2 regions of the Roseateles sp. DAIF2 genome follow, and region 2 is predicted to be linked to the other one. Evidence: riboswitches for the same ligand, from Rfam matches in the RefSeq annotation. Region 2 holds a riboswitch; the other holds the start of a gene.

What was found. A riboswitch is a leader RNA that binds a small molecule or an ion and turns the genes downstream of it on or off. The one in region 2 is predicted to bind glycine.
Positions count from the first base shown of each region.
Region 1: linked by a shared signal. The riboswitch ahead of gcvT (glycine cleavage system aminomethyltransferase GcvT) and the one ahead of G8A07_RS24565 (D-amino acid dehydrogenase) in region 2 are both predicted to bind glycine.

Region 1 covers NZ_CP049919.1:3,418,144-3,429,193, reverse strand. The annotation lists gene G8A07_RS15840 (TRAP transporter large permease) at 1-307, shown strand, start outside; gene G8A07_RS15835 (TRAP transporter substrate-binding protein) at 354-1,367, shown strand; gene G8A07_RS15830 (MbcA/ParS/Xre antitoxin family protein) at 1,547-1,978, shown strand; gene G8A07_RS15825 (RES family NAD+ phosphorylase) at 1,978-2,688, shown strand; gene G8A07_RS15820 (ABC transporter substrate-binding protein) at 2,702-3,451, shown strand; gene G8A07_RS15815 (L-serine ammonia-lyase) at 3,465-4,853, opposite strand; gene gcvP (aminomethyl-transferring glycine dehydrogenase) at 4,891-7,815, opposite strand; gene gcvH (glycine cleavage system protein GcvH) at 7,890-8,267, opposite strand; gene gcvT (glycine cleavage system aminomethyltransferase GcvT) at 8,311-9,441, opposite strand; glycine riboswitch at 9,494-9,603, opposite strand; glycine riboswitch at 9,613-9,717, opposite strand; gene G8A07_RS15795 (DUF2987 domain-containing protein) at 9,874-10,536, shown strand; gene G8A07_RS15790 (tripartite tricarboxylate transporter substrate binding protein) at 10,696-11,050, shown strand, end outside.
Region 2 covers NZ_CP049919.1:5,328,733-5,339,782, reverse strand. The annotation lists gene G8A07_RS24575 (SRPBCC domain-containing protein) at 1-440, shown strand, start outside; gene fusA (elongation factor G) at 450-2,519, opposite strand; gene G8A07_RS24565 (D-amino acid dehydrogenase) at 2,609-3,904, opposite strand; glycine riboswitch at 3,997-4,108, opposite strand; glycine riboswitch at 4,109-4,206, opposite strand; gene G8A07_RS24560 (hypothetical protein) at 4,230-5,366, opposite strand; gene G8A07_RS24555 (response regulator) at 5,536-6,213, shown strand; gene G8A07_RS24550 (hypothetical protein) at 6,307-7,698, shown strand; gene G8A07_RS24545 (PQQ-dependent sugar dehydrogenase) at 7,734-8,930, shown strand; gene G8A07_RS24540 (class I SAM-dependent methyltransferase) at 8,942-9,748, shown strand; gene G8A07_RS24535 (alpha/beta hydrolase) at 9,748-10,575, shown strand; gene G8A07_RS24530 (GNAT family N-acetyltransferase) at 10,557-11,050, opposite strand, start outside.

The sequences.
Region 1 (11,050 bases), 1.9 Mb from region 2:
GGTCATCGGCACCGCGCTGGACCTGACGCCGACCATCCTGATCTTCGCGCCGGTGATGCTGCCGATCGCGGTCAAGGCCGGCATCGACCCGGTGTACTTCGGCCTGATGTTCGTGCTCAATGGCGCGATCGGCCTGATCACGCCGCCGGTGGGCACGGTGCTGAACGTGGTGGCCGGCGTGGGCCGGCTGTCGATGCACCAGGTGATCAAGGGCGTGAACCCCTTCCTGTTCACCTATGTGCTGATCCTGATCCTGTTCACCCTGTTCCCGCAGCTCGTCACCGCGCCGGTCGCTTGGATGCGCTGAGCCGCCGACCCCCCCACCCCCTCATACCCACAAGGAGACCGTCACCATGAAAACTCTGCGTCGCACCCTGCTGGCCGCCGCGGCCCTTTGCCTGGCCACGGCCGGCGTGGCCCAGGCCCAGGACATCAAGCCGCGCCTGATCCGTTTCGGCTACGGCCTGGCCGAGGCCAGCAACCAGGGCCGCGCGGCCAAGGTGCTGGCCGAGAACGTCGAGAAGCTCTCCGGCGGCAAGATGAAGCTGCGCGTGATCGGCGGCGCGGCCCTGGGTTCGGACAACCAGATGCAGCAGGCCCTGATCGGCGGCGCGCAGGAGATGATGGTCGGCTCCACTGCCACCCTGGTCGGCATCACGAAGGAAATGGCCCTGTGGGACACGCCCTTCCTGATCAACAACACCAAGGAGGCCGATGCGCTGCTGGACGGACCGGTCGGCGAGAAGGTCAAGGCCAAGCTGGAAGAGAAGGGCCTGGTCGGTCTGGTCTATTGGGAAAACGGCTTCCGCAACCTGACCAATAACAAGAAGCCGGTCGCCAAGCTGGAGGACCTGGACGGCATCAAGCTGCGCGTGATGCAGAACAACGTCTACCTGGACAGCTTCAAGATCCTGGGCGCCAACGCGGTGCCGCTGCCGTATTCCGAGCTGTTCACCGCGCTCGAGACCAAGGCGGTCGACGGCCAGGAGAACCCCTACAACACCATCCTGTCGGCCAAGTTCTACGAGGTGCAGAAGTACCTCAGCGTGACCAACCATGTCTACGCGCCCTGGATCGTCACCGTCAGCAAGAAGTTCTGGGACGGCCTGTCCAAGGACGAGCGTGCGGTGCTGCAGAAGGCCGCCGCGATCAGCCGCGACTTCGAGCGCAAGGACACCCGCGAGGAGGCCGCCAAGGCCCTGGCCGAGCTGAAGGCCAAGGGCATGCAGGTCACCGAGCTGAGCCCGGCCGAGGTCGGCCGCATGCGCGACAAGCTGACCAAGGTCAACGCCGGCATCGCCACCCAGGTCGGCATGGAGCTGTGGAACGAGACGCAGGCGGAACTGGCAAAGATCCGTAGGAAGTAGGCCTACCCCCTACGGCCTGCGGCCGCCCCCTCGAGGGGGCGCGCCCGCAGGCCCGGCAGAGCCGGATCCTCGGACGCCGCTGGGGAATGCAGAAGTTCTAGAGTGGACTGAAATTTGACTTCAGTTCTCAATTGAACTTACACTGAGAGCCATCAGGGACATCCCTTTAGGAGGACCCGATGGCTCTCGTCTTTCACGCCCGCGAAGCGGCACCGGCCACGGCTCCGGGCGCCGCCGATCTGGAATCGCCGGCCGCCGCCGCCGCGCTGCGCACCTTCTTCAATATCGCCAAGGCCTGGGAGCTCTCCAACGAGGAGCAGCAGCGCCTGCTCGGCTGCGGCCGCACCACCTTCTTCGACTGGAAGGCCGGCCGCATCAAGCGCGGCCTGGACGGCGCGACCCTGGAGCGCCTGTCGCATCTGTTCGGCATCTATGCCGCGCTGCAGATCCTGCTGCCGATCCCCGAGCGGGCCAATGCCTGGATGCGCCGGCCCAACAGCGCGCCGCTGTTCGGTGGCGGCACCGCGCTGGAGCGCCTGCTGGGCGGGCAGGTATCCGACCTGTTCGTCGTGCGCCAGTACCTGGACGCGCAACGCGGCGGTTGGGCCTGATGGCGCTGCAGGACGACGAAACCGCCGCCCTCGACACGCCGCGCCGCGAGCTCCACTGGGCCGACAGCTGCCGGCTGATACCGAGCCGTTTCCCGCCGGTCTCGCTGTTCGATGCGGTGGCCGATCCGGCCGATCTGGACGTGGTGTTCGCGATCGAGTCGCTGGGCAATCCGCGCCTGCGCGAGGAGGTCGGGCAGCTGCGCCTGGTCTCGCCCGAGCAGCGCATCAGCGGCCCGGGCAGCAGTCCCATCATGGCGGCCTTCACCCATCTGAATCCCGAGGGCTCGCGTTTCTCGGACGGCAGCTACGGCGTCTACTACGCCGCCGCGGCGCTGGAGACCGCGGTGGCCGAGGTCAGTCATCACCGCGCGCGCTTCCTGTCCCGCACGGCCGAGCCGGCGCTCGATATCGACCTGCGCTGCTACCGCGTCGCGGTGCGCGCCAGCCTGCGTGACCTGCGCGGCCTGGGCGGCGTGCTGCACGATCCGGACAGCTACGCCGTCTCGCAGGTCTATGGTGTGCAGCGCCGCCTGGCCGGCGAGGCCGGCATCGTCTATGACAGCGTGCGCCATCCCGGCGGGCAATGCGTGGCGCTGTTCACGCCACGCGCCACCGTGCCGCCTTGCCGCCAGGCCGAGCATGTCTGCCTGCGCTGGGACGGCGAGCGCATCGCCGAGTGGTACCTGAAATCGGAGCTGCGGGCGCTGTAGCGCCTGCGCCATCATGTCGCCGCTGCGGACCTGGCTTTGCTTGCTCCTGCTGGCCTGGCCCTGGGTGGTGAACGCAGCGCCGCTGCGCCTGCTCAGCGAGGAATTCCCGCCGATCAACTACAGCGAGCAGGGGCGGCCGCGCGGCCTGGCGGTGGAGGTGGTGCAGGAGATCCAGCGCCGCCTGGAGCAGCCGGCCGAGATCGAGTTCATGCCCTGGGCGCGCGCCTTCCGCGAGGCGCAGCAGCCGCAGCGGCCCGCCGCGCTGTTCGCGATGGCTCGCACGCCCGAGCGCGAGCGCCTGTTCAAATGGGTCGGGCCGATCGTCACCTTCTACAGCGCGCTGTATGCGCCGGCCGGCGGCGGGCTGCGGTTGCGCCATCTGGGCGAGGCGCGCCTGGTCGAGGAGGTGCTGGTGGTGCGCGGCTGGTACACCGCCGAGCAACTGCGCAGCCAGGCCTTTCGCAATCTGTTCGAGGTCAGCGATCCGCAGCAGGGCGTGCGCATGCTGCTGGCGCGGCGCGCGCCGCTGTTCGCGACCGAGCGCATCTCGATGCCGGCGACGCTGGCCGAGATGGGCCTGCCGGCCGACGCGCTGGAGATCGTCTACAGCTTCGCCAGCACCGAGGGCTATATCGCCTTCTCGCGCGGTACGCCGGACGCCCTGGTGCGCGCCTGGCAGCGCCAGCTCGACGCGATGAAGCGCGACGGCAGCTTCCAGGCGATCTACAAGCGCTGGCTGCCGGAGGACAACCCGCCGCACTGAGGCCGTCGCGGGCTCAGCACTCGACGATGTTGACCGCCAGGCCGCCGCGCGCGGTTTCCTTGTACTTGGTCATCATGTCGGCGCCGGTGTCGCGCATGGTCTTGATGACCTTGTCGAGGCTGACGAAATGGGTGCCGTCGCCGCGCAGCGCCATGCGCGCGGCATTGATGGCCTTGACCGAGGCGATCGCGTTGCGCTCGATGCAGGGGATCTGCACCAGGCCGCCGACCGGATCGCAGGTCAGACCCAGGTGGTGCTCCATGCCGATCTCGGCGGCGTTCTCGACCTGCTCGGGCGTGCCCCCCATCACCTGGCACAGCGCGGCGGCGGCCATCGAGCAGGCCACGCCGACCTCGCCCTGGCAGCCGACCTCGGCGCCGGAGATCGAGGCGTTTTCCTTGTAGAGGATGCCGATCGCCGCGGCGGTCAGCAGGAAGTCGACCACGCCCTCGTCGTTGGCGTGATGCACGAAGCGCGAGTAGTAGTGCAGCACCGCCGGCACGATGCCGGCCGCGCCATTGGTCGGCGCGGTGACGACGCGGCCGCCGGCGGCGTTCTCCTCGTTGACCGCCAGCGCGTAGAGATTCACCCAGTCCATCACCTGCAGCGGGTCGCGCAGCGCCGCCTCGGGGTTGGCGGTCAGGTCGCGGTGCAGCTGGGCCGCGCGGCGCTTGACCTTGAAGCCGCCGGGCAGGATGCCCTCGGTGCGGCAGCCGCGGGCCACGCAGTCCTGCATCACCCGCCAGATCTTCAGCAGGCCGGCGCGGGTCTCCTCGTCCGCTCGCCAGTGGCGCTCGTTGCGGCGCATCACCTCGGCGATCGAGATGCCATGCTCCCGGGTCAGCGCCAGCAGCTCGTCGCCGGTCTTGAAGGGATAGGGCAGCACGGTGGCATCGGGGGCGATCACCTTCTGCTTGCTGCCATCCGCCGCCACCTCGTCGCTGACGATGAAGCCGCCGCCGACCGAGTAGTAGACCCGGTTGGCGATCTCGCCGCCCTCGGCGTCGAAGGCCAGGCAGCGCATGCCGTTGGCATGGAAGGGCAGGGACTCGCGGCGCTTGAACACAAGGTCCTTGGTCTCGTCGAAGCGCAGCATCCGCTCGCCGACCAGGTTCAGGTCGCCGGCGCGGATGCCGTCCAGCAGGCCCGGGATGGCCTCGACGTCCACCGTGTCCGGCTCATGCCCGGCCAGGCCCAGCAGCACCGCCTTGTCGCTGCCATGGCCCTTGCCGGTGGCGCCCAGGCTGCCGTAGAGGATCACCTGCACGCGGGCCACGCGTTCCAGCAGGCCCTCATGCTTCAGGCGCAGGCCGAACAGGCGCGCAGCACGCATCGGGCCCACCGTGTGGGAGCTCGACGGGCCGATGCCGATCTTGAACAGGTCGAAAACGGAAACGGCCATCGTCGGCGCTCCTTGGGGCGGGCTGGCTGGGAGAGGGTCAGGCCTTGCTGGCTTCGTCGTCGCTGCCGTACTCGGACAGCGGCAGGCAGGAGCAGAACAGGTTGCGGTCGCCGTAGACATTGTCCACGCGGCCCACCGGCACCCAGTACTTCTGCTTGCGCAGGCTGGCCACCGGGTAGGCGGCCTCGTCGCGGCCGTAGCCATGGGTCCAGTCGCCCGTCAGCAGGCTGGCGGCGGTGTGCGGCGCGTTGACCAGCGGGTTGTCCTCGCGGGTCCAGGCGCCGCTCTCGACTTTGGCGATCTCGGCGCGGATCGCGATCATCGCGTCGCAGAAGCGGTCCAGCTCGAACTTCGACTCGCTCTCGGTCGGCTCCACCATCAGGGTGCCGGCGACGGGGAAGCTGAGCGTAGGCGCGTGGAAGCCATAGTCGATCAGGCGCTTGGCCACGTCCTCGGCGCTGACGCCACTCGTGTCCTTCAGCGGGCGCAGGTCCAGGATGCACTCATGGGCCACGCCGCCGCCCTTCACGCCGGCGATATTGCCGCTGAAGTGGATGTCGTAATGGTCGGACAGGCGTGCCGCCACATAGTTGGCCGACAGGATCGCGGTCTCGGTCGCCGCGGTCAGGCCCTCGGCGCCCATCATGCGCACATACATCCAGGAGATCGGCAGCACGGCCGCATTGCCCAGCGGCGCGGCTGAGACGGCGCCGATATTGCTGTCGTTACCCAGGCCGGCCGAGCGGTGCGCCGGCAGGTAGGGCACCAGGTCCTCGACCACGCAGACCGGGCCGACGCCGGGGCCGCCGCCGCCATGCGGGATGCAGAAGGTCTTGTGCAGGTTCAGGTGCGACACGTCGCCGCCGAACTCGCCCGGCGCGGCGATGCCGACCAGCGCGTTCATGTTGGCGCCATCCACATAGACGCGGCCGCCATGGCTCTTCACCAGCGCGCAGATCTCCTTCACATGGGTGTCGAACACGCCATAGGTGGAGGGGTAGGTGATCATGATCGCGGCCAGGTTGGCGCTGTGCTGCTCACACTTGGCCTTCAGGTCGGCCAGATCGATATTGCCATCACGATCGCACTTGGTCACGACGACCTGCATGCCCACCATCTGGGCCGAGGCCGGGTTGGTGCCATGGGCCGATTCGGGGATCAGGCAGATCTTGCGATGGCCTTCCTTGCGCGCCTCGTGGAAGGCCTTGATCGCCAGCAGGCCGGCGTATTCGCCCTGCGAGCCGGCATTGGGCTGCAGGCTGATGCCGGCATAGCCGGTGGCCTGGCACAGCCAGCTGGTCAGCTCCTGGTTCAGCAGGCTGTAGCCCTTCAACTGGTCCTGCGGCGCGAAGGGATGCACGCCGGCGAACTCGGGCCAGGTGATCGGGATCATCTCGCTGGTCGCGTTGAGCTTCATCGTGCAGGAGCCCAGCGGGATCATCGAGCGGTCCAGCGCCAGGTCCTTGTCGGCCAGGGCGCGCAGATAGCGCAGCATCTCGGTTTCCGAGTGGTGCGTGTTGAAGACCGGATGCGTCAGGTAGGCGCTGGAGCGGGCCAGCTCGGCCGGGATCAGCGGCGCGACGCCCTTCTCGAAACTCTCGAAGCCGGGCAGGGTGGTCTTGCCCTCGGCGAACACCGACAGCAGGGCCAGCAGGTCCTTGCGGGTGGTGGTCTCGTCCAGCGAGGCGCTGACGCTGTCGGCGCCCGCGCGGCGCAGGTTCATGCCGGCGGTGACGGCCGCGGCCAGGATCTGCTCGGTCTTGGCGCCGGTGGCGATGTGCAGGGTGTCGAAGGCGCTGGCCTCGTTCAGCACGCTCCAGCCCAGGCCCTTCAGGCCCTGGGCCAGGATCGCGGCATAGCTGGCGACGCGCTGGGCGATGCGCTTGAGGCCCTGCGGGCCATGGTAGACCGCGTACATGCTGGCGACGACGGCCGGCAGCACCTGGGCGGTACAGATGTTGGAGGTGGCCTTCTCGCGGCGGATATGCTGCTCGCGTGTCTGCAGCGCCAGGCGGTAGGCGGGGTTGCCATGCGAGTCGACGCTGATGCCAACCAGGCGGCCCGGCAGGCTGCGCTTGAACTCGTCCTTGCAGGCCATGTAGGCGGCATGCGGGCCGCCGGCGCCCATCGGCATGCCGAAGCGCTGGGTCGTGCCCACCGCGATGTCGGCGCCCTGTTCACCGGGCGACTGGATCAGGGTCAGGGCCAGCAGGTCGGCCGCGGCGATCAAGAGGCCGCCCTGGGCATGGACCGCGTCGGCGATCGGCTTGAGCGCGCGCAGCTGGCCATTGACGCCGGGGTACTGCACCAGCGCGGCGAAGCATTCGGTCTTGCCGGCGTCCTCGGCGCGGCCGACCTGCACCGTGATGCCCAGCGGCTTGGCGCGGGTGTTCACCACTTCCAGGGTCTGCGGCAGCACGTCGTCGGCGACGAAGAACACCAGGCTCTTGCTCTTGCCCACGCGGGCGGCCAGGGTCATCGCCTCGGCGGCGGAGGTGGCCTCGTCCAGCATCGAACTGTTGGCGATGGCCATGCCGGTCAGGTCGGTCACCATGGTCTGGAAGTTGACCAGGGCCTCCATGCGGCCTTGCGAAATCTCGGCCTGGTAGGGCGTGTAGGCGGTGTACCAGGCGGGGTTCTCCAGGATGTTGCGCAGGATCACGCCGGGGGTCAGCGTGCCGAAGTAGCCTTGGCCGATATAGCTCTTCAGCACCTTGTTCTGCGAAGCCAGCGCCTTCAGCTCGGCCAGCGCCTGCGCCTCGGTCACCGCGGCCGGCAGGGCCATGCCCTGCGAGCGCTTGATGCTGGCCGGCACGATGGCCTCGATCAGCGCGCGGCGCGAGGCCTGGCCGATCACGGAGAGCATGCCGACCTCGTCGGCGGCGTCGGGGCCGATATGGCGGGCCTGGAATTCGGCGGCGTTTTCGAGCTCGGTCAGGGGCTTGAGCGCAGACATCAACATGGAAGTTCCTTGGAATACGACGACGGGCACATGACGTGCCCGTCCTTACTGCTACTGCTGGATGGAGTTAAGGCTCAGCTGTTCTTGACCAGCTCGTCGTAGGCCGTGGCGTCCATCAGGCCGTCCAGCTCGGCGCTGTTCGCCAGCTTGACCTTGAAGAACCAGCCGCTCTTGAGCGGGTCGCTGTTGGCCAGCGAGGGATCGTTGCGCAGGTCCTCGTTGACCTCGGTGATCTCGCCGGCGACCGGCATGTAGACGTCGGCGGCGGCCTTGACGGATTCGACCACGCCGGCCACTTCCTTGGTCGCAAAGCTCTTGCCGACTTCGGGCAGGTCGACGAACACCACGTCGCCCAGCGCGTCCTGCGCGTGGACCGTGATGCCCACGACGACCGTGCCGTCGGCTTCGATCTGGACCCATTCGTGGTCGGCGGTGTACTTGATGGTGCTCATGGGCTCTTGCTCCGTTGGGGAAGGGTTGTGTTTCTTGGGCGCTTTAACCGCGGTAGTAGCGGTTCGGCGTGAAGGGCGTGGCGGACACGGTCATCGGGGTGCGCTTGTCGCGCACCAGCGCGAACAGCTCGGTGCCCAGCGCGGCATGGGCGGCGCCGACATAGGCCAGGGCCACCGGTTTGCCGACCGTCGGGCCGACGGTGCCGCTGGTGACGGTGCCGACCTCGGCGCCGCTGGCGTCGACCAGCTTGGCGCCCTCGCGCACCGGCATGCGCTCGTTGCTGACCAGGCCGACGCGCTTTTTCGCGGCGCCCTCGGCGAACTGCTGGTCGATCACCGCGGCGCCGGGGTAGCCGCCGGCGCGCGCGCCGCCGGCGCGGCGCACCTTCTGGATCGCCCAGGTCAGCGCGCCCTCGACCGGGGTGGTCGTGGTGTCGATGTCATGGCCGTACAGGCACAGGCCGGCCTCCAGGCGCAGCGAATCGCGCGCGCCCAGGCCGATCGGCTTGACCTCGGCCTGGGCCAGCAGCTTGCGCGCCAGCGCGACGGCCTGGTCCTGGTGCACCGAGATCTCGAAGCCGTCCTCGCCGGTATAGCCCGAGCGGGTCACGAAGGTCGGGATGCCGTCCAGCTCGAAGAAGCCGCCGGTCATGAACACCAACTGCCTGACGTCGGGGTTCAGGCGCGCCAGCGCGGTGACGGCCTCGGGGCCCTGCAGGGCCAGCAGGGCCTGCTCGGGCATCGGGATGACCTCGCAACGGCCGCCGATCTTGGCCTGCAGATGGGCGATGTCCTGTTCCTTGCAGCCGGCGTTGACGACCACGAACAGGTCGTCCGGGCGGCGGCAGACCATCAGGTCGTCCAGGATGCCGCCGTTCTCGTCGGTGAAGAGGGCGTAGCGCTGCTTGAGCATGCCCAGGTCGACGATGTCGACCGGCACCAGGGTCTCCAGCGCGGCGGCGGCATCGGCGCCGACCAGGCGCACCTGACCCATGTGCGAGACGTCGAACAGGCCGGCGGCGGCGCGGGTGTGCTTGTGCTCGGCCATCAGGCCCGCCGGGTACTGGACCGGCATGTCGTAGCCGCCGAAGGGCACCATCTTGGCGCCGAGTTCCAGGTGCAGCGCGTGCAGCGGGGTGGTCTTCAGGGATTCGTTGTGGGGGGCTGCGGACATGGACCAGGCTCCGAGGGCATTCGACAGACCCACTCCGGGTGGAGTGGGGGGATATGCCCTCGCTGTCCGCTTTACCTGAGAGATTGGCCGCTGACCGATCGCCAACGGCTTGCCCCTTCGGTGGACGGACTCGATGGCCCGCCTCTCTCCAGTGAGGAACGCCCGGTTATGGGCGTTTTGTCAGTCCTTTTGCCTGAGCGTTCGCAGCGTGGGATCACCAGTGCCACTGCGCCTTCGGCGGCTTCCGGCTGGGAAGCTCTCTCCTGACGGGCGGCATTGTAGCCAGGGTTTGGGCTGCCCGGGGCGAAGTCGCCGCACGGCCCTGTCGCCGCCTTTTCTTCATCCTCGCTTCATGCAGGGCTCAGCCGCGCTTCAGCCCGGCTGCGCAGACTGGGCCGGTTTGCCTCACATCTGCCCTATTCAGGAGTCCTCATGCCGATCCGTGCTTCCGTCCTCTTGTCTTCTTCCCTGCTGCTGGCCGTAGCCGCGCAGGCCGTGCCGAATGCCCAGATGCCCGCCAGCAAGCTGTTTGAGGCCGCCGCCCAGCTGGAGCGCCTGCCCAGCGGCGAGCGTGACGCGATCGCGCTGCGCCACACCCTGGTCAGCAAGACCCCCGGCACCGTGGTGAAGGTCTGGTACCAGGACCAGGGCCAGCGGGTCGAGCTGCCGCTGCGCGCGGACGGCAGCTTCGAGCGCCCGGCGGGCCTGGCCAAGCCGGGCTTCGATCCGGTGGTGCAGGCGGACCGGCCGGAGGACGATCTGGACCTCAATATCGACCTGGTCGCCAAGGTGCCGGATCCGCGCCAGTTCGACTATGCCGACCTGCAGCGCTCCGCCACGCAAATGAACGGCTTCATCAAGCGCCAGGCCGGCATGCTCAGCCTGCTGGCGCCCAAGGTGCACAGCATGGTGTTCCGCTGCGCCAGCGCCGCGCCGCCCTGTGCCCTGGTGGTGCATCTGCCGGAGGGGGCCAAGACCTACAAGGCGGACGCCAAGGGCCAGATCGCGCTGCGCATGAGCCCGGAGCTGCAGCGCGCGCAGCCGAAGCTGACGACCGAGGGCCAGATCAGCGCGATCGTCGGCGACATGGAGTGATCAAGGAGTCGCCCATGCGCGACGCAAGTGACTTTCGTCGGGTTTGAATCGCGGCAAATCGCACACTTTGCACCGCGACGGTGCGGTCGTCGCAGGTGCGCAAGCGCGGTGGGCCCCCTAGACTCCCGCCACATCAGACAAACCAGGGAGGTGGGCAAGATGGTGGATCGTCGTCATGTGCTGCTGGGGGCTGCCGCCGCCCTGTGCGGTGCCGGGGCCCGGGCCCAGAAGTTCGAGACCCTGCCGGAGCTGCGCATCGTCATCCCGGCCAACCCGGGGGGCGGCTGGGACCAGACCGGCCGCGCGCTGGGCACCGCGATGCAGACCGCCAAGTTGGTGGACCGCATCCAGTACGAGAACATCGGCGGCAAGGCCGGCACCCTGGGCCTGGCCCAGTTCGTCGAGCGCTATCCGAGTGCGCCCAACACCCTGATGGTGGCCGGCATGGTGCTGCTCGGCGGCATCGCGCTGCAGCGGCCCAAGGTCGACCTGAGCCAGGTCAACCCGATCGCCG
Region 2 (11,050 bases):
GCTTCTTCGCGCCCGACGCGAAGATCGAGCCGCGGGTCGGCGGCGCCTTCCAGATCTATATCGACCCCGGCGCCGAGCCCGGCATGAAGGGCGCCGACGAGATGCGCTTCATGGCGCTGCAGCCCCGGAAGATGCTCAGCTTCGACTGGAACGCGCCGCCCCATCTGCCCGAGGCGCGGGCGCAGCGCACCTTCGTGATCGTGCGCTTCGAGCCAATGGGGGTGGACCAGACGCGGGTGCGCCTGCACCACACCGGCTGGGGCGAGGGCGGCGAATGGGACAAGGCCTATGGCTACTTCGACCGCGCCTGGGGCAATGTGCTGGCGAATCTGAAGAAACGCTACGAGACCGGCCCACAGGACTGGACCGACTGGCTGGCCCAGCTGGAGAAGTTCCGCGCCCAGGCCCGCGCGGCCGCGGCGGCCTCGGCGCCGAAGTAGGCGGCCGCGCTACTCCTCGTCGCGCAGCTTGTAGGCCCCGGCCAGCTGCGCCTGGGTGTTGGGCGGCACCGGCTCGTAATGCGAGAGCTCCAGGGTGTAGCGCCCCTGGCCGCTGGTCAGCGCGTTGAGGCGGTTCTGGTAGCTGGCCAGTTCGGCCAGCGGCGCCAGGCCCTGCACCGCGATCACGCCGGGCACCGGCGAGCGCGTGCCGTTGACCTGGCCGCGCCGCGAGGCCAGGTCGCCGGTGATGTCGCCCATCGCGCCGGCCGGCGCGCTGATCTCGACATGGACGATCGGCTCCAGCACCAGCGGCCGCGCCTCGCGCACTGCGGCGACCAGGGCCTTGCGGCCGGCGGTGACGAAGGCGATCTCCTTGCTGTCCACCGAATGGTGCTTGCCGTCGAACACCGTGACCCGCAGGTCCACCAGCGGGTGGCCCGAGACCACGCCGGCCGCGCAGGCCTGGCGCACGCCCTTCTCGACCGCCGGCATGAACTGGCCCGGGATGGTGCCGCCCTTGACCGCATCGACGAACTCGAAGCCGGCGCCGCGCGCCAGCGGCTCGACGCGCAGGAACACCTCGCCGAACTGGCCGGCGCCGCCGCTCTGCTTCTTGTGGCGGTAATGGCCCTCGGCCGGGGCCGAGATGGTCTCGCGGTAGGCGACGCGCGGCGGCTGCGTCGCGACCTCGAACTTGTAGGTCTCGCGCAGCCGCTCCAGCAGCAGGCGCAGGTGCAGCTCGCCCAGGCCGTAGACCAGGGTCTCGTTGGTCGCGGCCGCATGCTCGACCTTCAGGCAGGGGTCCTCGTCGACCAGGCGGCTCAGGATCTCCCACAGGCGCTGCTCGTCGCCATGCCGGGCCGGGCTGATCGCCAGGCCATGCACCGGCACCGGGAACTCCAGCGGTGCGAGGTGGATATGCTCGTCCTCGGGCGCGTCGTGCAGCACCGCGTCGTAATGCAGCTCCTCGACCTTGGCGATCGCGCAGAGGTCGCCGGGCAGGGCCTCGTCCACCTCCACATGCTCCCTGCCCTGCAGCATGAACAGATGGCCGACGCGAAAGGGCTTGCGCGCATGCCCCACCAGCAGCTGGCTGTTGCGGGTCAGGGTGCCCTGGTGCACGCGCAGCACGCCCATCTTGCCCAGATAGGGGTCGGCGACGATCTTGAACACATGGGCCAGCACATGGGCGCCGGGCTCGGGCAGGGCCTGCAGCGGCAGCGCGTCGGGGCCCTCGCCGCGCAGGAACTGCGGCGGGTTGCCCTCGACCGGATTCGGCAGCAGGCGCTCGATCACGTCCAGCAGCTCGGCCACGCCGGCGCCGCTCCTGGCCGAGGTGAAGCAGACCGGGATCAGGTGCCCCTCGCGCAACGCCTGCTCCAGCGGTGCATGCAGCTCGCTGGCATCGACATCGCCCTCGTTCAGGTAGCGGTCGACGAAGGCCGCATCGACCTCCACCACCTGCTCGACCAGGGCCTGGTGCGCGGCCGCGGCGGAGTCGAAGTCGGTCGCGCCCTCGCGGCAGTAGAAGCAGTCCTGCACCCGGCTCGCGCCCTGGGCCGGCAGGTTCAGCGGCAGGCACTCGCGGCCGAAGGTCTCGCGCAGCTGGGCCAGCAGGCCCGGCAGGTCGACGCCGGGCGCGTCGATCTTGTTGACCACGATCAGCCGGGTCAGGCCGCGCTGCGCCGCCGCCTCCATCATGCGCGAGGCCATCAGCTCGACGCCGTTCTGCGCATTGATCACCACCACCGCGGTCTCCACCGCCTCCAGCGCCGGCAGCGACTGGCCGACGAAGTCCGGCGCGCCGGGCGTGTCGATCAGGTGCAGGCGCAGGCCGGCGTGACGCAGGTGCAGCAGGCTGGACTGCAGCGAATGCTGCAGCTTCTTCTCCAGCGGGTCGAAATCGCTGACGGTGTTGCCGCGCTCGACGCTGCCCGGCGCCGCGATGCCGCCGGCCCGGTGCAGAAGGGCCTCGGCCAGGCTGGTCTTGCCGGCGCCCGCCGGCCCCACCAGGGCCAGCGTGCGGATCGCGGCGATCCCGGGGTGGACGGGGCTGGTGGGACTCTGCTGATCCGCCATGGCACGCTCCTGCAGGAAAGCCGGACGGCCCCAGGGTAGGGCATGCGCGCCGGGCCGGCAAGAGGCCTTGCGCGCATCCCCGGCGCCGCTCAGCCGGCCAGGCGCGGGCGCATCAAGACCTGCCCCTCGTCCAGGCCGGTGAAGGCATAGTCGAACTCGGGCCGGCGGCCGCCGACGATGTCGGCGATCGCCGCGCCCGAGCCGCAGCCATGGGTCCAGCCCAGCGTGCCATGGCCGGTGTTGAGGAACAGGTTGGCGATGCGGCTGCGCCCGATGTAGGGCAGGTTCGACGGCGTGGCCGGGCGCAGGCCGGTCCAGTACTGTGCGCCGCTGCCGTCGGTCATCTGCGGGAACAGCTCACGGGTGCGGCGCACGATGGCCTCGCAGCGCGCCAGGTTCAGCGAGCTGTCGTAGCCGTTCAGTTCGGCGGTGCCGGCGATGCGCAGACGCTCGCCCAGGCGCGAGAACACCAGCTTGTACTCGTCGTCGGTCAGCGAGACCTGGTAGCTGTGCTCGGCCGAGGTGACCGGCAGGGTGACCGAATAGCCCTTGGCCGGATAGATGTTCAGATCGACCCCCAGCTCGCGCGCGAAGCCGCGGCTGAACGAGCCCAGGCACAGCACATAGCTATCGGCGCGCAGGCGCTCGACCCGGCCGCCGGCATCGGCGGTGACGATCTGCTCGATCGCGTCGCCGCGGCGCTCGATGCCCAGCAGGCGGGTCTCGTAGCGGAAATGCACGCCGGCCTCGGCGCAGCGGCGCGCCAGCTCCTGGGTGAAGCGGTGCGCGTCGCCCGACTCGTCGCTGGGCGTCATGCTGCCGCCGACGATCTGGTGCCGGCATTGCGCCAGCGCCGGCTCGATCGCGACGCATTCATCCGGCGTCTTCATGTCCAGCTCGCAGCCCTGCTCGCGCATGATGCGCGCGGGTTCCTGGGCGGCCGCGTACTCGGCCTCGCTGGTGTAGAAATGCAGGATGCCTTGGCTGCGCTGGTCGTACTGGATGCCGGTGGCGGCGCGCAGCTCGCGCAGCTTGGCGCGGCTGTACATGCCCAGGCTGACGATGTTGCGGATGTTGTGGGCGGTGCGGCCGGGCAGGCATTCGCGCAGGAAGGCCAGGCCCCAGCGCCATTGGGCGGCATCGGCGCGCAGGCGGAACAGCAGCGGCGCGTCCTCCTTCATCAGCCATTTCAGCACCTTCAGCGGCGCGCCCGGATTGGCCCAGGGTTCGGCATGCGAGACCGAAATCTGCCCGCCGTTGGCATAGCTGGTTTCCAGCCCGGCGGCGGGCTGGCGATCGATGACGGTGACCTCATGGCCGGCCTGGCGCAGATACCAGGCGGAGGTGATGCCGGTGATGCCGGCGCCCAGAACGATGACATGCATGAAGACAAGCTCCTGCTGTGCGCCGGCGCAGGCATGCGGGCGGTCACCATCGAGCAAGGGATGGACCGGGAGCGTGCATGCGCCTGACGCGCGCCGCTCCCGCTGTCCTTGGTACCTGAGAGATTCGGCGCGCACCACCCGGTGTGCGCCTTGCTCCTTCGGTGGCGCTGCCGTTGCGGCAGCGCACTCTCCAGCATTCGGCTTGTGGCGGATCCAGTACGGGGCCTGAGCGAGTATGGGAGCTTGCGCCTTCGGCGGCCGGCATCGGGTGAGGATGCGCGGCACTCTCCTGAATCCGTGGCGCAGTGTAAGCGCTTTCGCCCGTTCAGCGACGCAGGTGGCTGCCCATGAAGTCACGGGTTTGCTCGCGCGTCCAGCGCAGCGCCTGCTGGGCGTCGATGCGGCCGAATTCCCTGCGCAGATCTTCCGGGGCCTGAGCCAGCTGGGAGCCCAGCAGGAACTTGATGTCGGCGAAGCCGTTGTGCTTGGAGCCGGCCAGCACCTCACGCTTGCCCGGCCCCTGGCGCAGCTTCCAGACTTCCTCGATGCTCGGGACGGTGCCGCCGTTGGCGCCGCTGTCCTCGCTGAGCAGGAACATTAAGGGCTTGGTCCAGGGTTGCTTGCGCTCACCGTAGACCGAGCCATCGATGTCGATCCCGGCCTGCACGCGGGCGTCCTGGCGCGAGGTCTGCAGCGCGGCCGAGCCGCCGAAGGAATGGCCGTAGGCGCCGACGCGGCTCAGGTCCAGCCGCCCGGCCAGCAGATGGTGGCCCGCGGGTTCGGCGTCGCGCGCCTTCAGCCAATCCAGCACGAAGCGCTGGTCGGCCACCATCGTCGCCATGCTCGCGTCGCTCGGCTGGGCGACGCCGTTATTGACGACCAGGCGACCGCCCGACAGCAGGGTCGGGCCGCTCAGATAGGGATGGTTGATCGCGACCACCACATAGCCATGGCTGGCCATGTCTTCCAGCAAGCTGCTGTAGACCTCGACGGGGGCGCCCCAGCCCGGCGAGAACAGAAGCACCGGATGGCGCCGGCCCTGGTTCAGCGAAGCCTCCTTGCGCGCGTTGGTGGGGGCCTGCGCGGCGGGCAGTGCCGGCACCGCCTGGCGCACCACGGACCAGACCTGCGCGTCCATGTAGTCCGCGCGCGCCGCGCGGGGCGTGCTGTGGATCGGGTACCAGACCTTCAGGCTCAGCTCGCGCGGGCTGCCGTTGCCGGCATAGGGGTCGAGGCGGGCGCCGTCCAGCGCCAGGAAGCCGGCCTTGCCCACGCAGCTGCCGCCGGTCGGTGCAGGCAGGCGGCTCGCTTCCGTGGTCGGCAGGCCGCAGCGCCGGGCGTAGGGGCGCTCATCGTCGCCGCCGCCGCAGCCGGCGAGGCCCGCCAGCAGGGCGGCCAGGCCCAGCAGGCGCGGCACGGTGAAGGAATTGCAAGGGCGGGAAGCTACAGCAGGCATGCTCATGAGGCGGGTGACGGAAGCAGCGCGCGAGCGCCAGCGTCCCTACTCTGGGCGGCCCGCCTGAAGCGCGGCTTGGGCCTTAATGAAGCCTTGCTGAATCGGCCTGTTGCGGGCTGCCGGATACTCGCGGCGCCGCGCTCGATGAAGAAGATGACGGCAAAGGACAAAGGGCATGAAGGTTCTGTTGCTGGAGGACGATCTGGACCTGGGCAATGGCGTGCGCATCGCGCTGGCCGACCAGGGCCTGGAGGTGGTGTGGCTGCGACGGCTCGACAGCGCGCTGACGGCGCTGGACGACCCCAGCTACGACATGGTGCTGCTCGATCTGGGCCTGCCGGATGGCGATGGGCTGGAGCTCCTGGCGCATTTGCGCCAGGAGCGCAGCAATCTGCCGGTGCTGATCCTGAGCGCGCGCGACGCGCTGTCGGACCGGCTGCGCGGGCTGGACGAGGGGGCCGACGATTACCTGGTCAAGCCCTTCGCGCTGGCCGAGCTGCTGTCGCGCGTGCGCGCGCTGGCGCGGCGCAGCTACGGGCTGGTGGAGGACGGCACGGTCAATCTGCGCGGTCTGAGCCTGCACGAGGGCATGCGCTGGGCCGCGGTGGACGGCCAGCCGGTCGAGCTGTCGCGCTGCGAGTTCGAGCTGCTGGCCCTGCTGCTCAAGCGCATCGGCCGCGTCGTCACGCGCCGCGCGCTGGAGGAAAGCGTGCTGCCGGGCGGGCTGAACAACGAGAGCAATGCGCTGGACGTGCATATCTCCAACCTGCGCCGCAAGATCGGGCCCGGCTATGTGCGCACGGTGCGCGGCGTCGGCTACGTGATCGACGCGCAGGCCGGCGAGCCGGGCTGAATCGGCGCACAGCCGCCGCATGACTTTGGGCATGTGGCGTCCTCGTTAGCATGCGCCGCGACAGCGATAGCTCCCGCCCGCATGAAGGTTGTTGTGACCAAGCCTCCGTTTTCCCTGCTGACCTGCCGCGAGGCCGGTGCCCGTTACGAGATCAATCTGGGCGCCTCCGGCCTGCTCGACCTGGACCAGCTGGCGGACCGGCCGGTGCTGGTCTGCGAGGGCGACTGGGTGCTGCCGGCCACCCTGCGGCTGGACTGGGCCGAGGGCTGGGGCGATGCGGCCTGGCGCGCGCGGCTGGGCATCGTGCTGCCGGAGGGGGCGCTGGCCGAGACGGAGCGGATCGCCGGCCTGCTGGTGCTCGGCGACCTGCAGATCGACGGCGCGCTGATCAATGCGGACCTGAACGATGCGCCCTTTCTGGCGGTGCGCGGCCATCTGATGGCGCGGGCCCTGGTCAATGGCGGCGCCGCGATCATCGTCGAGGGCTGTGCGCATATCGCCGAATGCGTGATCGGCCGCGACAACCATGGCGGGCTGGATGTGGCGCAGCGCCTGCGCACCACGGTGCTGATCCGCGACGGCCATATGCTGCATGCCGGCGAGATCGAGGCCATGGCCACCTACGAGCCGCGCCGCGACGGCGGCGAGATGGACCTGCTCGGCAGCGTCGAGGCCTGGCTGCCGCAGCGCCTGCGCGGCCTGCTGGCCGACCATGTGCTGGCCTATGGCGATATCTGGCGCCTGCTGTGCCAGGACCGCTCGGTGGTGCGCGCCGAGCGGGTGCGCCTGTGGCCGGCGCCGCCGCGCCATGTCCGGCCGCTCGACGCGCAGGACTGCCTGGAGCGGGCCAGCGTCGACGAATGGTTCACCCTGCGCCTGGTGCCGCCCACCCTGCGCCGCGATGATGCGCTGCTGCTGGCCCTGACCCGGCTGTGCCCGCGCTTTTATCGCAGCCTGCCGCGCCAGCGCCATCTGCGGCCGGCCTATATGCTGGCCCATCTGGACAGCGGCGGCGCCGACTGCCTGTTCTACCTGGAGGACCTGATCAGCGAGGATCCGGCGGCCGAGCGCGCGGCGGTGCTGCGGCGGGCGGTCGATGCGAGCTTCGTGCACCTGGGCCTGATCCCCGGCTACTTCTTCGATGCGGCGCTGTTCGAGCATGCGCAACGCCTGCATGGCGGGCATCCCGACTGGCCGGCGCTGCTGGAGCGCCATGGTCTCGACTACTGGCGCCACAGCCTGCAGGGCCGCCCGGTGCATGCGCAGGCGCTGCACGACAAGGCCTCGGTCTACCGCACGGCGGACGGGCTGATGATGGTGTGGGAATGTTTCTGGACCGAGGATTTCCTGCTGCGCTGCATCCACGATTGGTGGGGCAATGACGCGCAGTGGATCCCGCTGTCGCGCTACACGCCGGCGGTGCTGGCCGCGGTGGCGGCCGAGGCGCCGGAGCGCATTCCGGTGGCCCTGCGCACATCACACTAGACTGCGGCATCGACGTGAAGACGGGAGTCGCCATCATGGTGAAAGAAAGGCATGCATCGCTCGGCAAGGCGGACCTGATCCTGGTGGCCCTGGCCGCCGCCCTGGTGATCATCGCCTGCGGTGGCGGTGGCAACGGCGCGACCGGTGATGGCGGTACGCCGGGCGCTCCCGGCAGCCCCGCGCCGCAGCTCGCCACCCTGCACAGCGGCCTGTCCAGCCCCTGGGGCCTGGCCCTGCTGCCGAACGGCGAGATGCTGGTGACGCAGAAGGCCGGCAGCCTGCTGCGCCTGGCGGCCGACGGGCGCCGCACCCTGGCGACGATCACGGGCCTGCCGGCGGTCGATGCCAACGGGCAGGGCGGGCTGCTGGATGTGGCGATCGATCCGGACTTCGGCAGTGGCAGCCCCTGGGTCTACCTGAGCTATGCCGAGCCGGGCCGCGGCGCCGAGGCCGGGCGCAGCGGCACCGCGGTGCTGCGCGGCCGCCTGGTCGGCGACACGCTGCAGGAGGTGGCGGTGATCTTCCGCCAGGCCCCCAAGGTCAGCGGCGGCGGCCATTACGGCTCGCGCCTGGTGTTCGGCCGCGACAAGACCCTGTTCATCACCCTGGGCGAGCGCATGAAGGGCAGCCCGGCGCAAGACCTGGCACAGACCCTGGGCAAGGTGGTGCGCATCCAGCGCGACGGCAGCCTGCCGGCGGCCGGCAACCCGAGCCTGGGCGCGGGCGCGCTGCCGGGCATCTGGAGCTACGGCCACCGCAACCCGCAGGGCGCGGCCCTGCATCCGGACAGCGGCGAGCTGTGGCTCAGCGAGCATGGCCCGCAGGGCGGCGACGAGATCAATATCGCGCGCGCCGGCGCCAACTACGGCTGGCCCGTCAAGAGCTATGGCTGCAACTACGGCGACCCGGTCGGCGAGGCCTGCCGCATCGGCGGCGGCACCCATGCGCCGGCCTATGTCGAGCCGCTCTCCTACTGGGTGCCGACCTCGATCGCGCCGGCCGGCCTGGTCTTCTACACCGGCGCCATGTTCCCCGAGTGGCGCGGCCAGCTGTTCTCCGGCTCGCTGGCCGGCCAGGCGCTGTGGCGGCTGCAGCTCAACGGCAACCAGGTGGTTGCGCGCGAGGCGATGTTCGGCAGCCTGGGCGAGCGCTTTCGCGACGTGCGCCAGGCGCCGGACGGCGCGCTGCTGCTGCTGACCGACAGCGGCAAGCTGATGCGCCTGGCGCGCTAGCATCCGGGCTCATGCAAAACCCATCCGATACCGGCGCCGCGCTGCGCGCCCAGCATGCCGGCGGTACCGGCGCGATCTTCGGCCCCAAGGTGCGGGACTATGCGGCCTCGCGGCCCGACTATCCGGCGGCGCTGTTCGAGGCGCTGGCCGGCTGGCTGCCGGCGCGGGACGCGCGCATCGCCGACATCGGCGCCGGCACCGGCCTCCTGACCGCGGGCCTGCTGGCGCGTGGCTGGCGGGTCGATGCGATCGAGCCCAACGAGGAGATGCGCGCGGCCTGCGACGCCTGGCTGGGCGGGCGGGCCGGCTACCGCAGCCAGGCGGGCCGGGCCGAGGCCCTGCCGCTGGCCGAGGGCAGCCTGGACCTGCTGACCGCGGCCCAGGCCTTCCACTGGTTCGAGATCGAGGCCGCGCGCGCCGAGGCGCTGCGCGTGCTGAAGCCGGATGGCGCGGTGGCGCTGATCTGGAACGACCGCGTGATCGAGGCGCCGCTGCACCGCGCGCTGGACGAGCTGTTCGCCGAGTTCGGCGGCGCCAAGCGTGCGGCCCTGCTGGCCCATGAGGAGCGCCACGAGGTGCCGCGCTTCTTCGGCGCGGCGCGGGTCGAGGAGCGGGCCTGGCCGCATGAGCACCGGCTCGATGCCGCCGGGCTGGAGGCGCTGGTGTTCTCGCGCTCCTACATGCCGGCGCGCGAGGGCGCGGCGGGTCGGGCGGTGTCGGCGGCGCTGGCCACGCTGTTCGCCGAGTTCGCGGCCGGCGCGCCGACCCTCGGCGTGCCCTACCGCACGGTGGCGATGATCGGTCGGCCGGCCGCCTGATGAAGATGATGGGCGCGCTGCGCCTGCTGCTGGGCCTGGCGTTGTCGGCCCTGCTGCTGTATGGCGCGCTGCTGGCCTGGCTCTACTGGCAGCAGGAGCGGCTGATCTTCATGCCCGAGCCGTTGCCGGCCGCGCACCGCTTCGAGTTCGGCCCGGATGTGCAGGAGCATGCGGTCGAGGTGAGCGGCGCGCGCCTGTCGGTGCTGCAGCTGCGCCTGCCGCAGCCGCGCGGCGTGGTGTTCTTCCTGCATGGCAATGCCGGCAATCTGCAGGGCTGGTTCGGCCGCGCCGATTTCTACCGCGCCGCCGGCTACGAGCTGGTGATGCTGGACTACCGCGGCTATGGCAAGAGCAGCGGCCGCATCGAGAGCGAGGCCCAACTGCATGCCGATGTGCGCGCCGTCTGGCACGCGCTGGCGCCGCGCTATGCGGGGCTGCCGCGGGTGATCCTGGGGCGCTCGCTGGGCACGGCGCTGGCGGCGCGTCTGTCCGCCGAACTGCGGCCGGAGCTGACGGTGCTGGTCTCGCCCTATCTCAGCATGGGCGCGCTGATGGCCGAGCATTACCCCTTCGTGCCCGCCGCGCTGCTGCGCTATCCGCTGGACACCGGCGCCGACCTCGCGCGCCAGCGCGGCCCGGTGCTGCTGCTGCATGGCGAGCGCGACGCGCTGATCCCGCTGGCCCACAGCGAACGCCTGCAGGCCCTGGCGCCCGGCGCCCGCCTGCAGCGCATCGCCGGGGCCGGCCACAACGATCTGCAGGACTTCGACGCGTACTGGCGGGCGCTGCGGCAGGCGCTCGAGGCGCTTCAGCCGAGCAGCTTGTAGTACAGCGCGGTGGGCTGCAGCACGCCGTCGGGGCTGGCAGCGAAATGCGGGATCTCGCCGGCCTTGCTCCAGCCCAGATGTGTGTAGACGGCCTCGGCGGCGGAGCCGGCCTCGGTGTCCAGCACCAGCAGGCTGCAGCCCATGGCGCGCGCCGCGGCCTCCAGCGCGCGTAGCAGCCTGCTGGCCAGACCGCGGCCGCGCGCGCCGCTGTGCACCATCAGCTTCTGCACCTCGGCGCGGTGCCGGCCATTGGGTTTCTCGCAGCGGGCCAGCTGCACGGTACCGAGCAGCCGGCCCTCGGCGTCGGACAGGGTCCACAGCAGCTGCGCCGGCCCCAGCCTGTCCAGCACGCCCTGCCAGTAGGCGCGCGCCTCGGCCTCGTCCAGCGCGGCCAGGAAGCCCAGCGAGGCGCCGTGGGCGACCACGTCCTGCAGCAGGGCCGCCAGCGCGGGCAGGGCGCTCGGGTCGCCAGGCG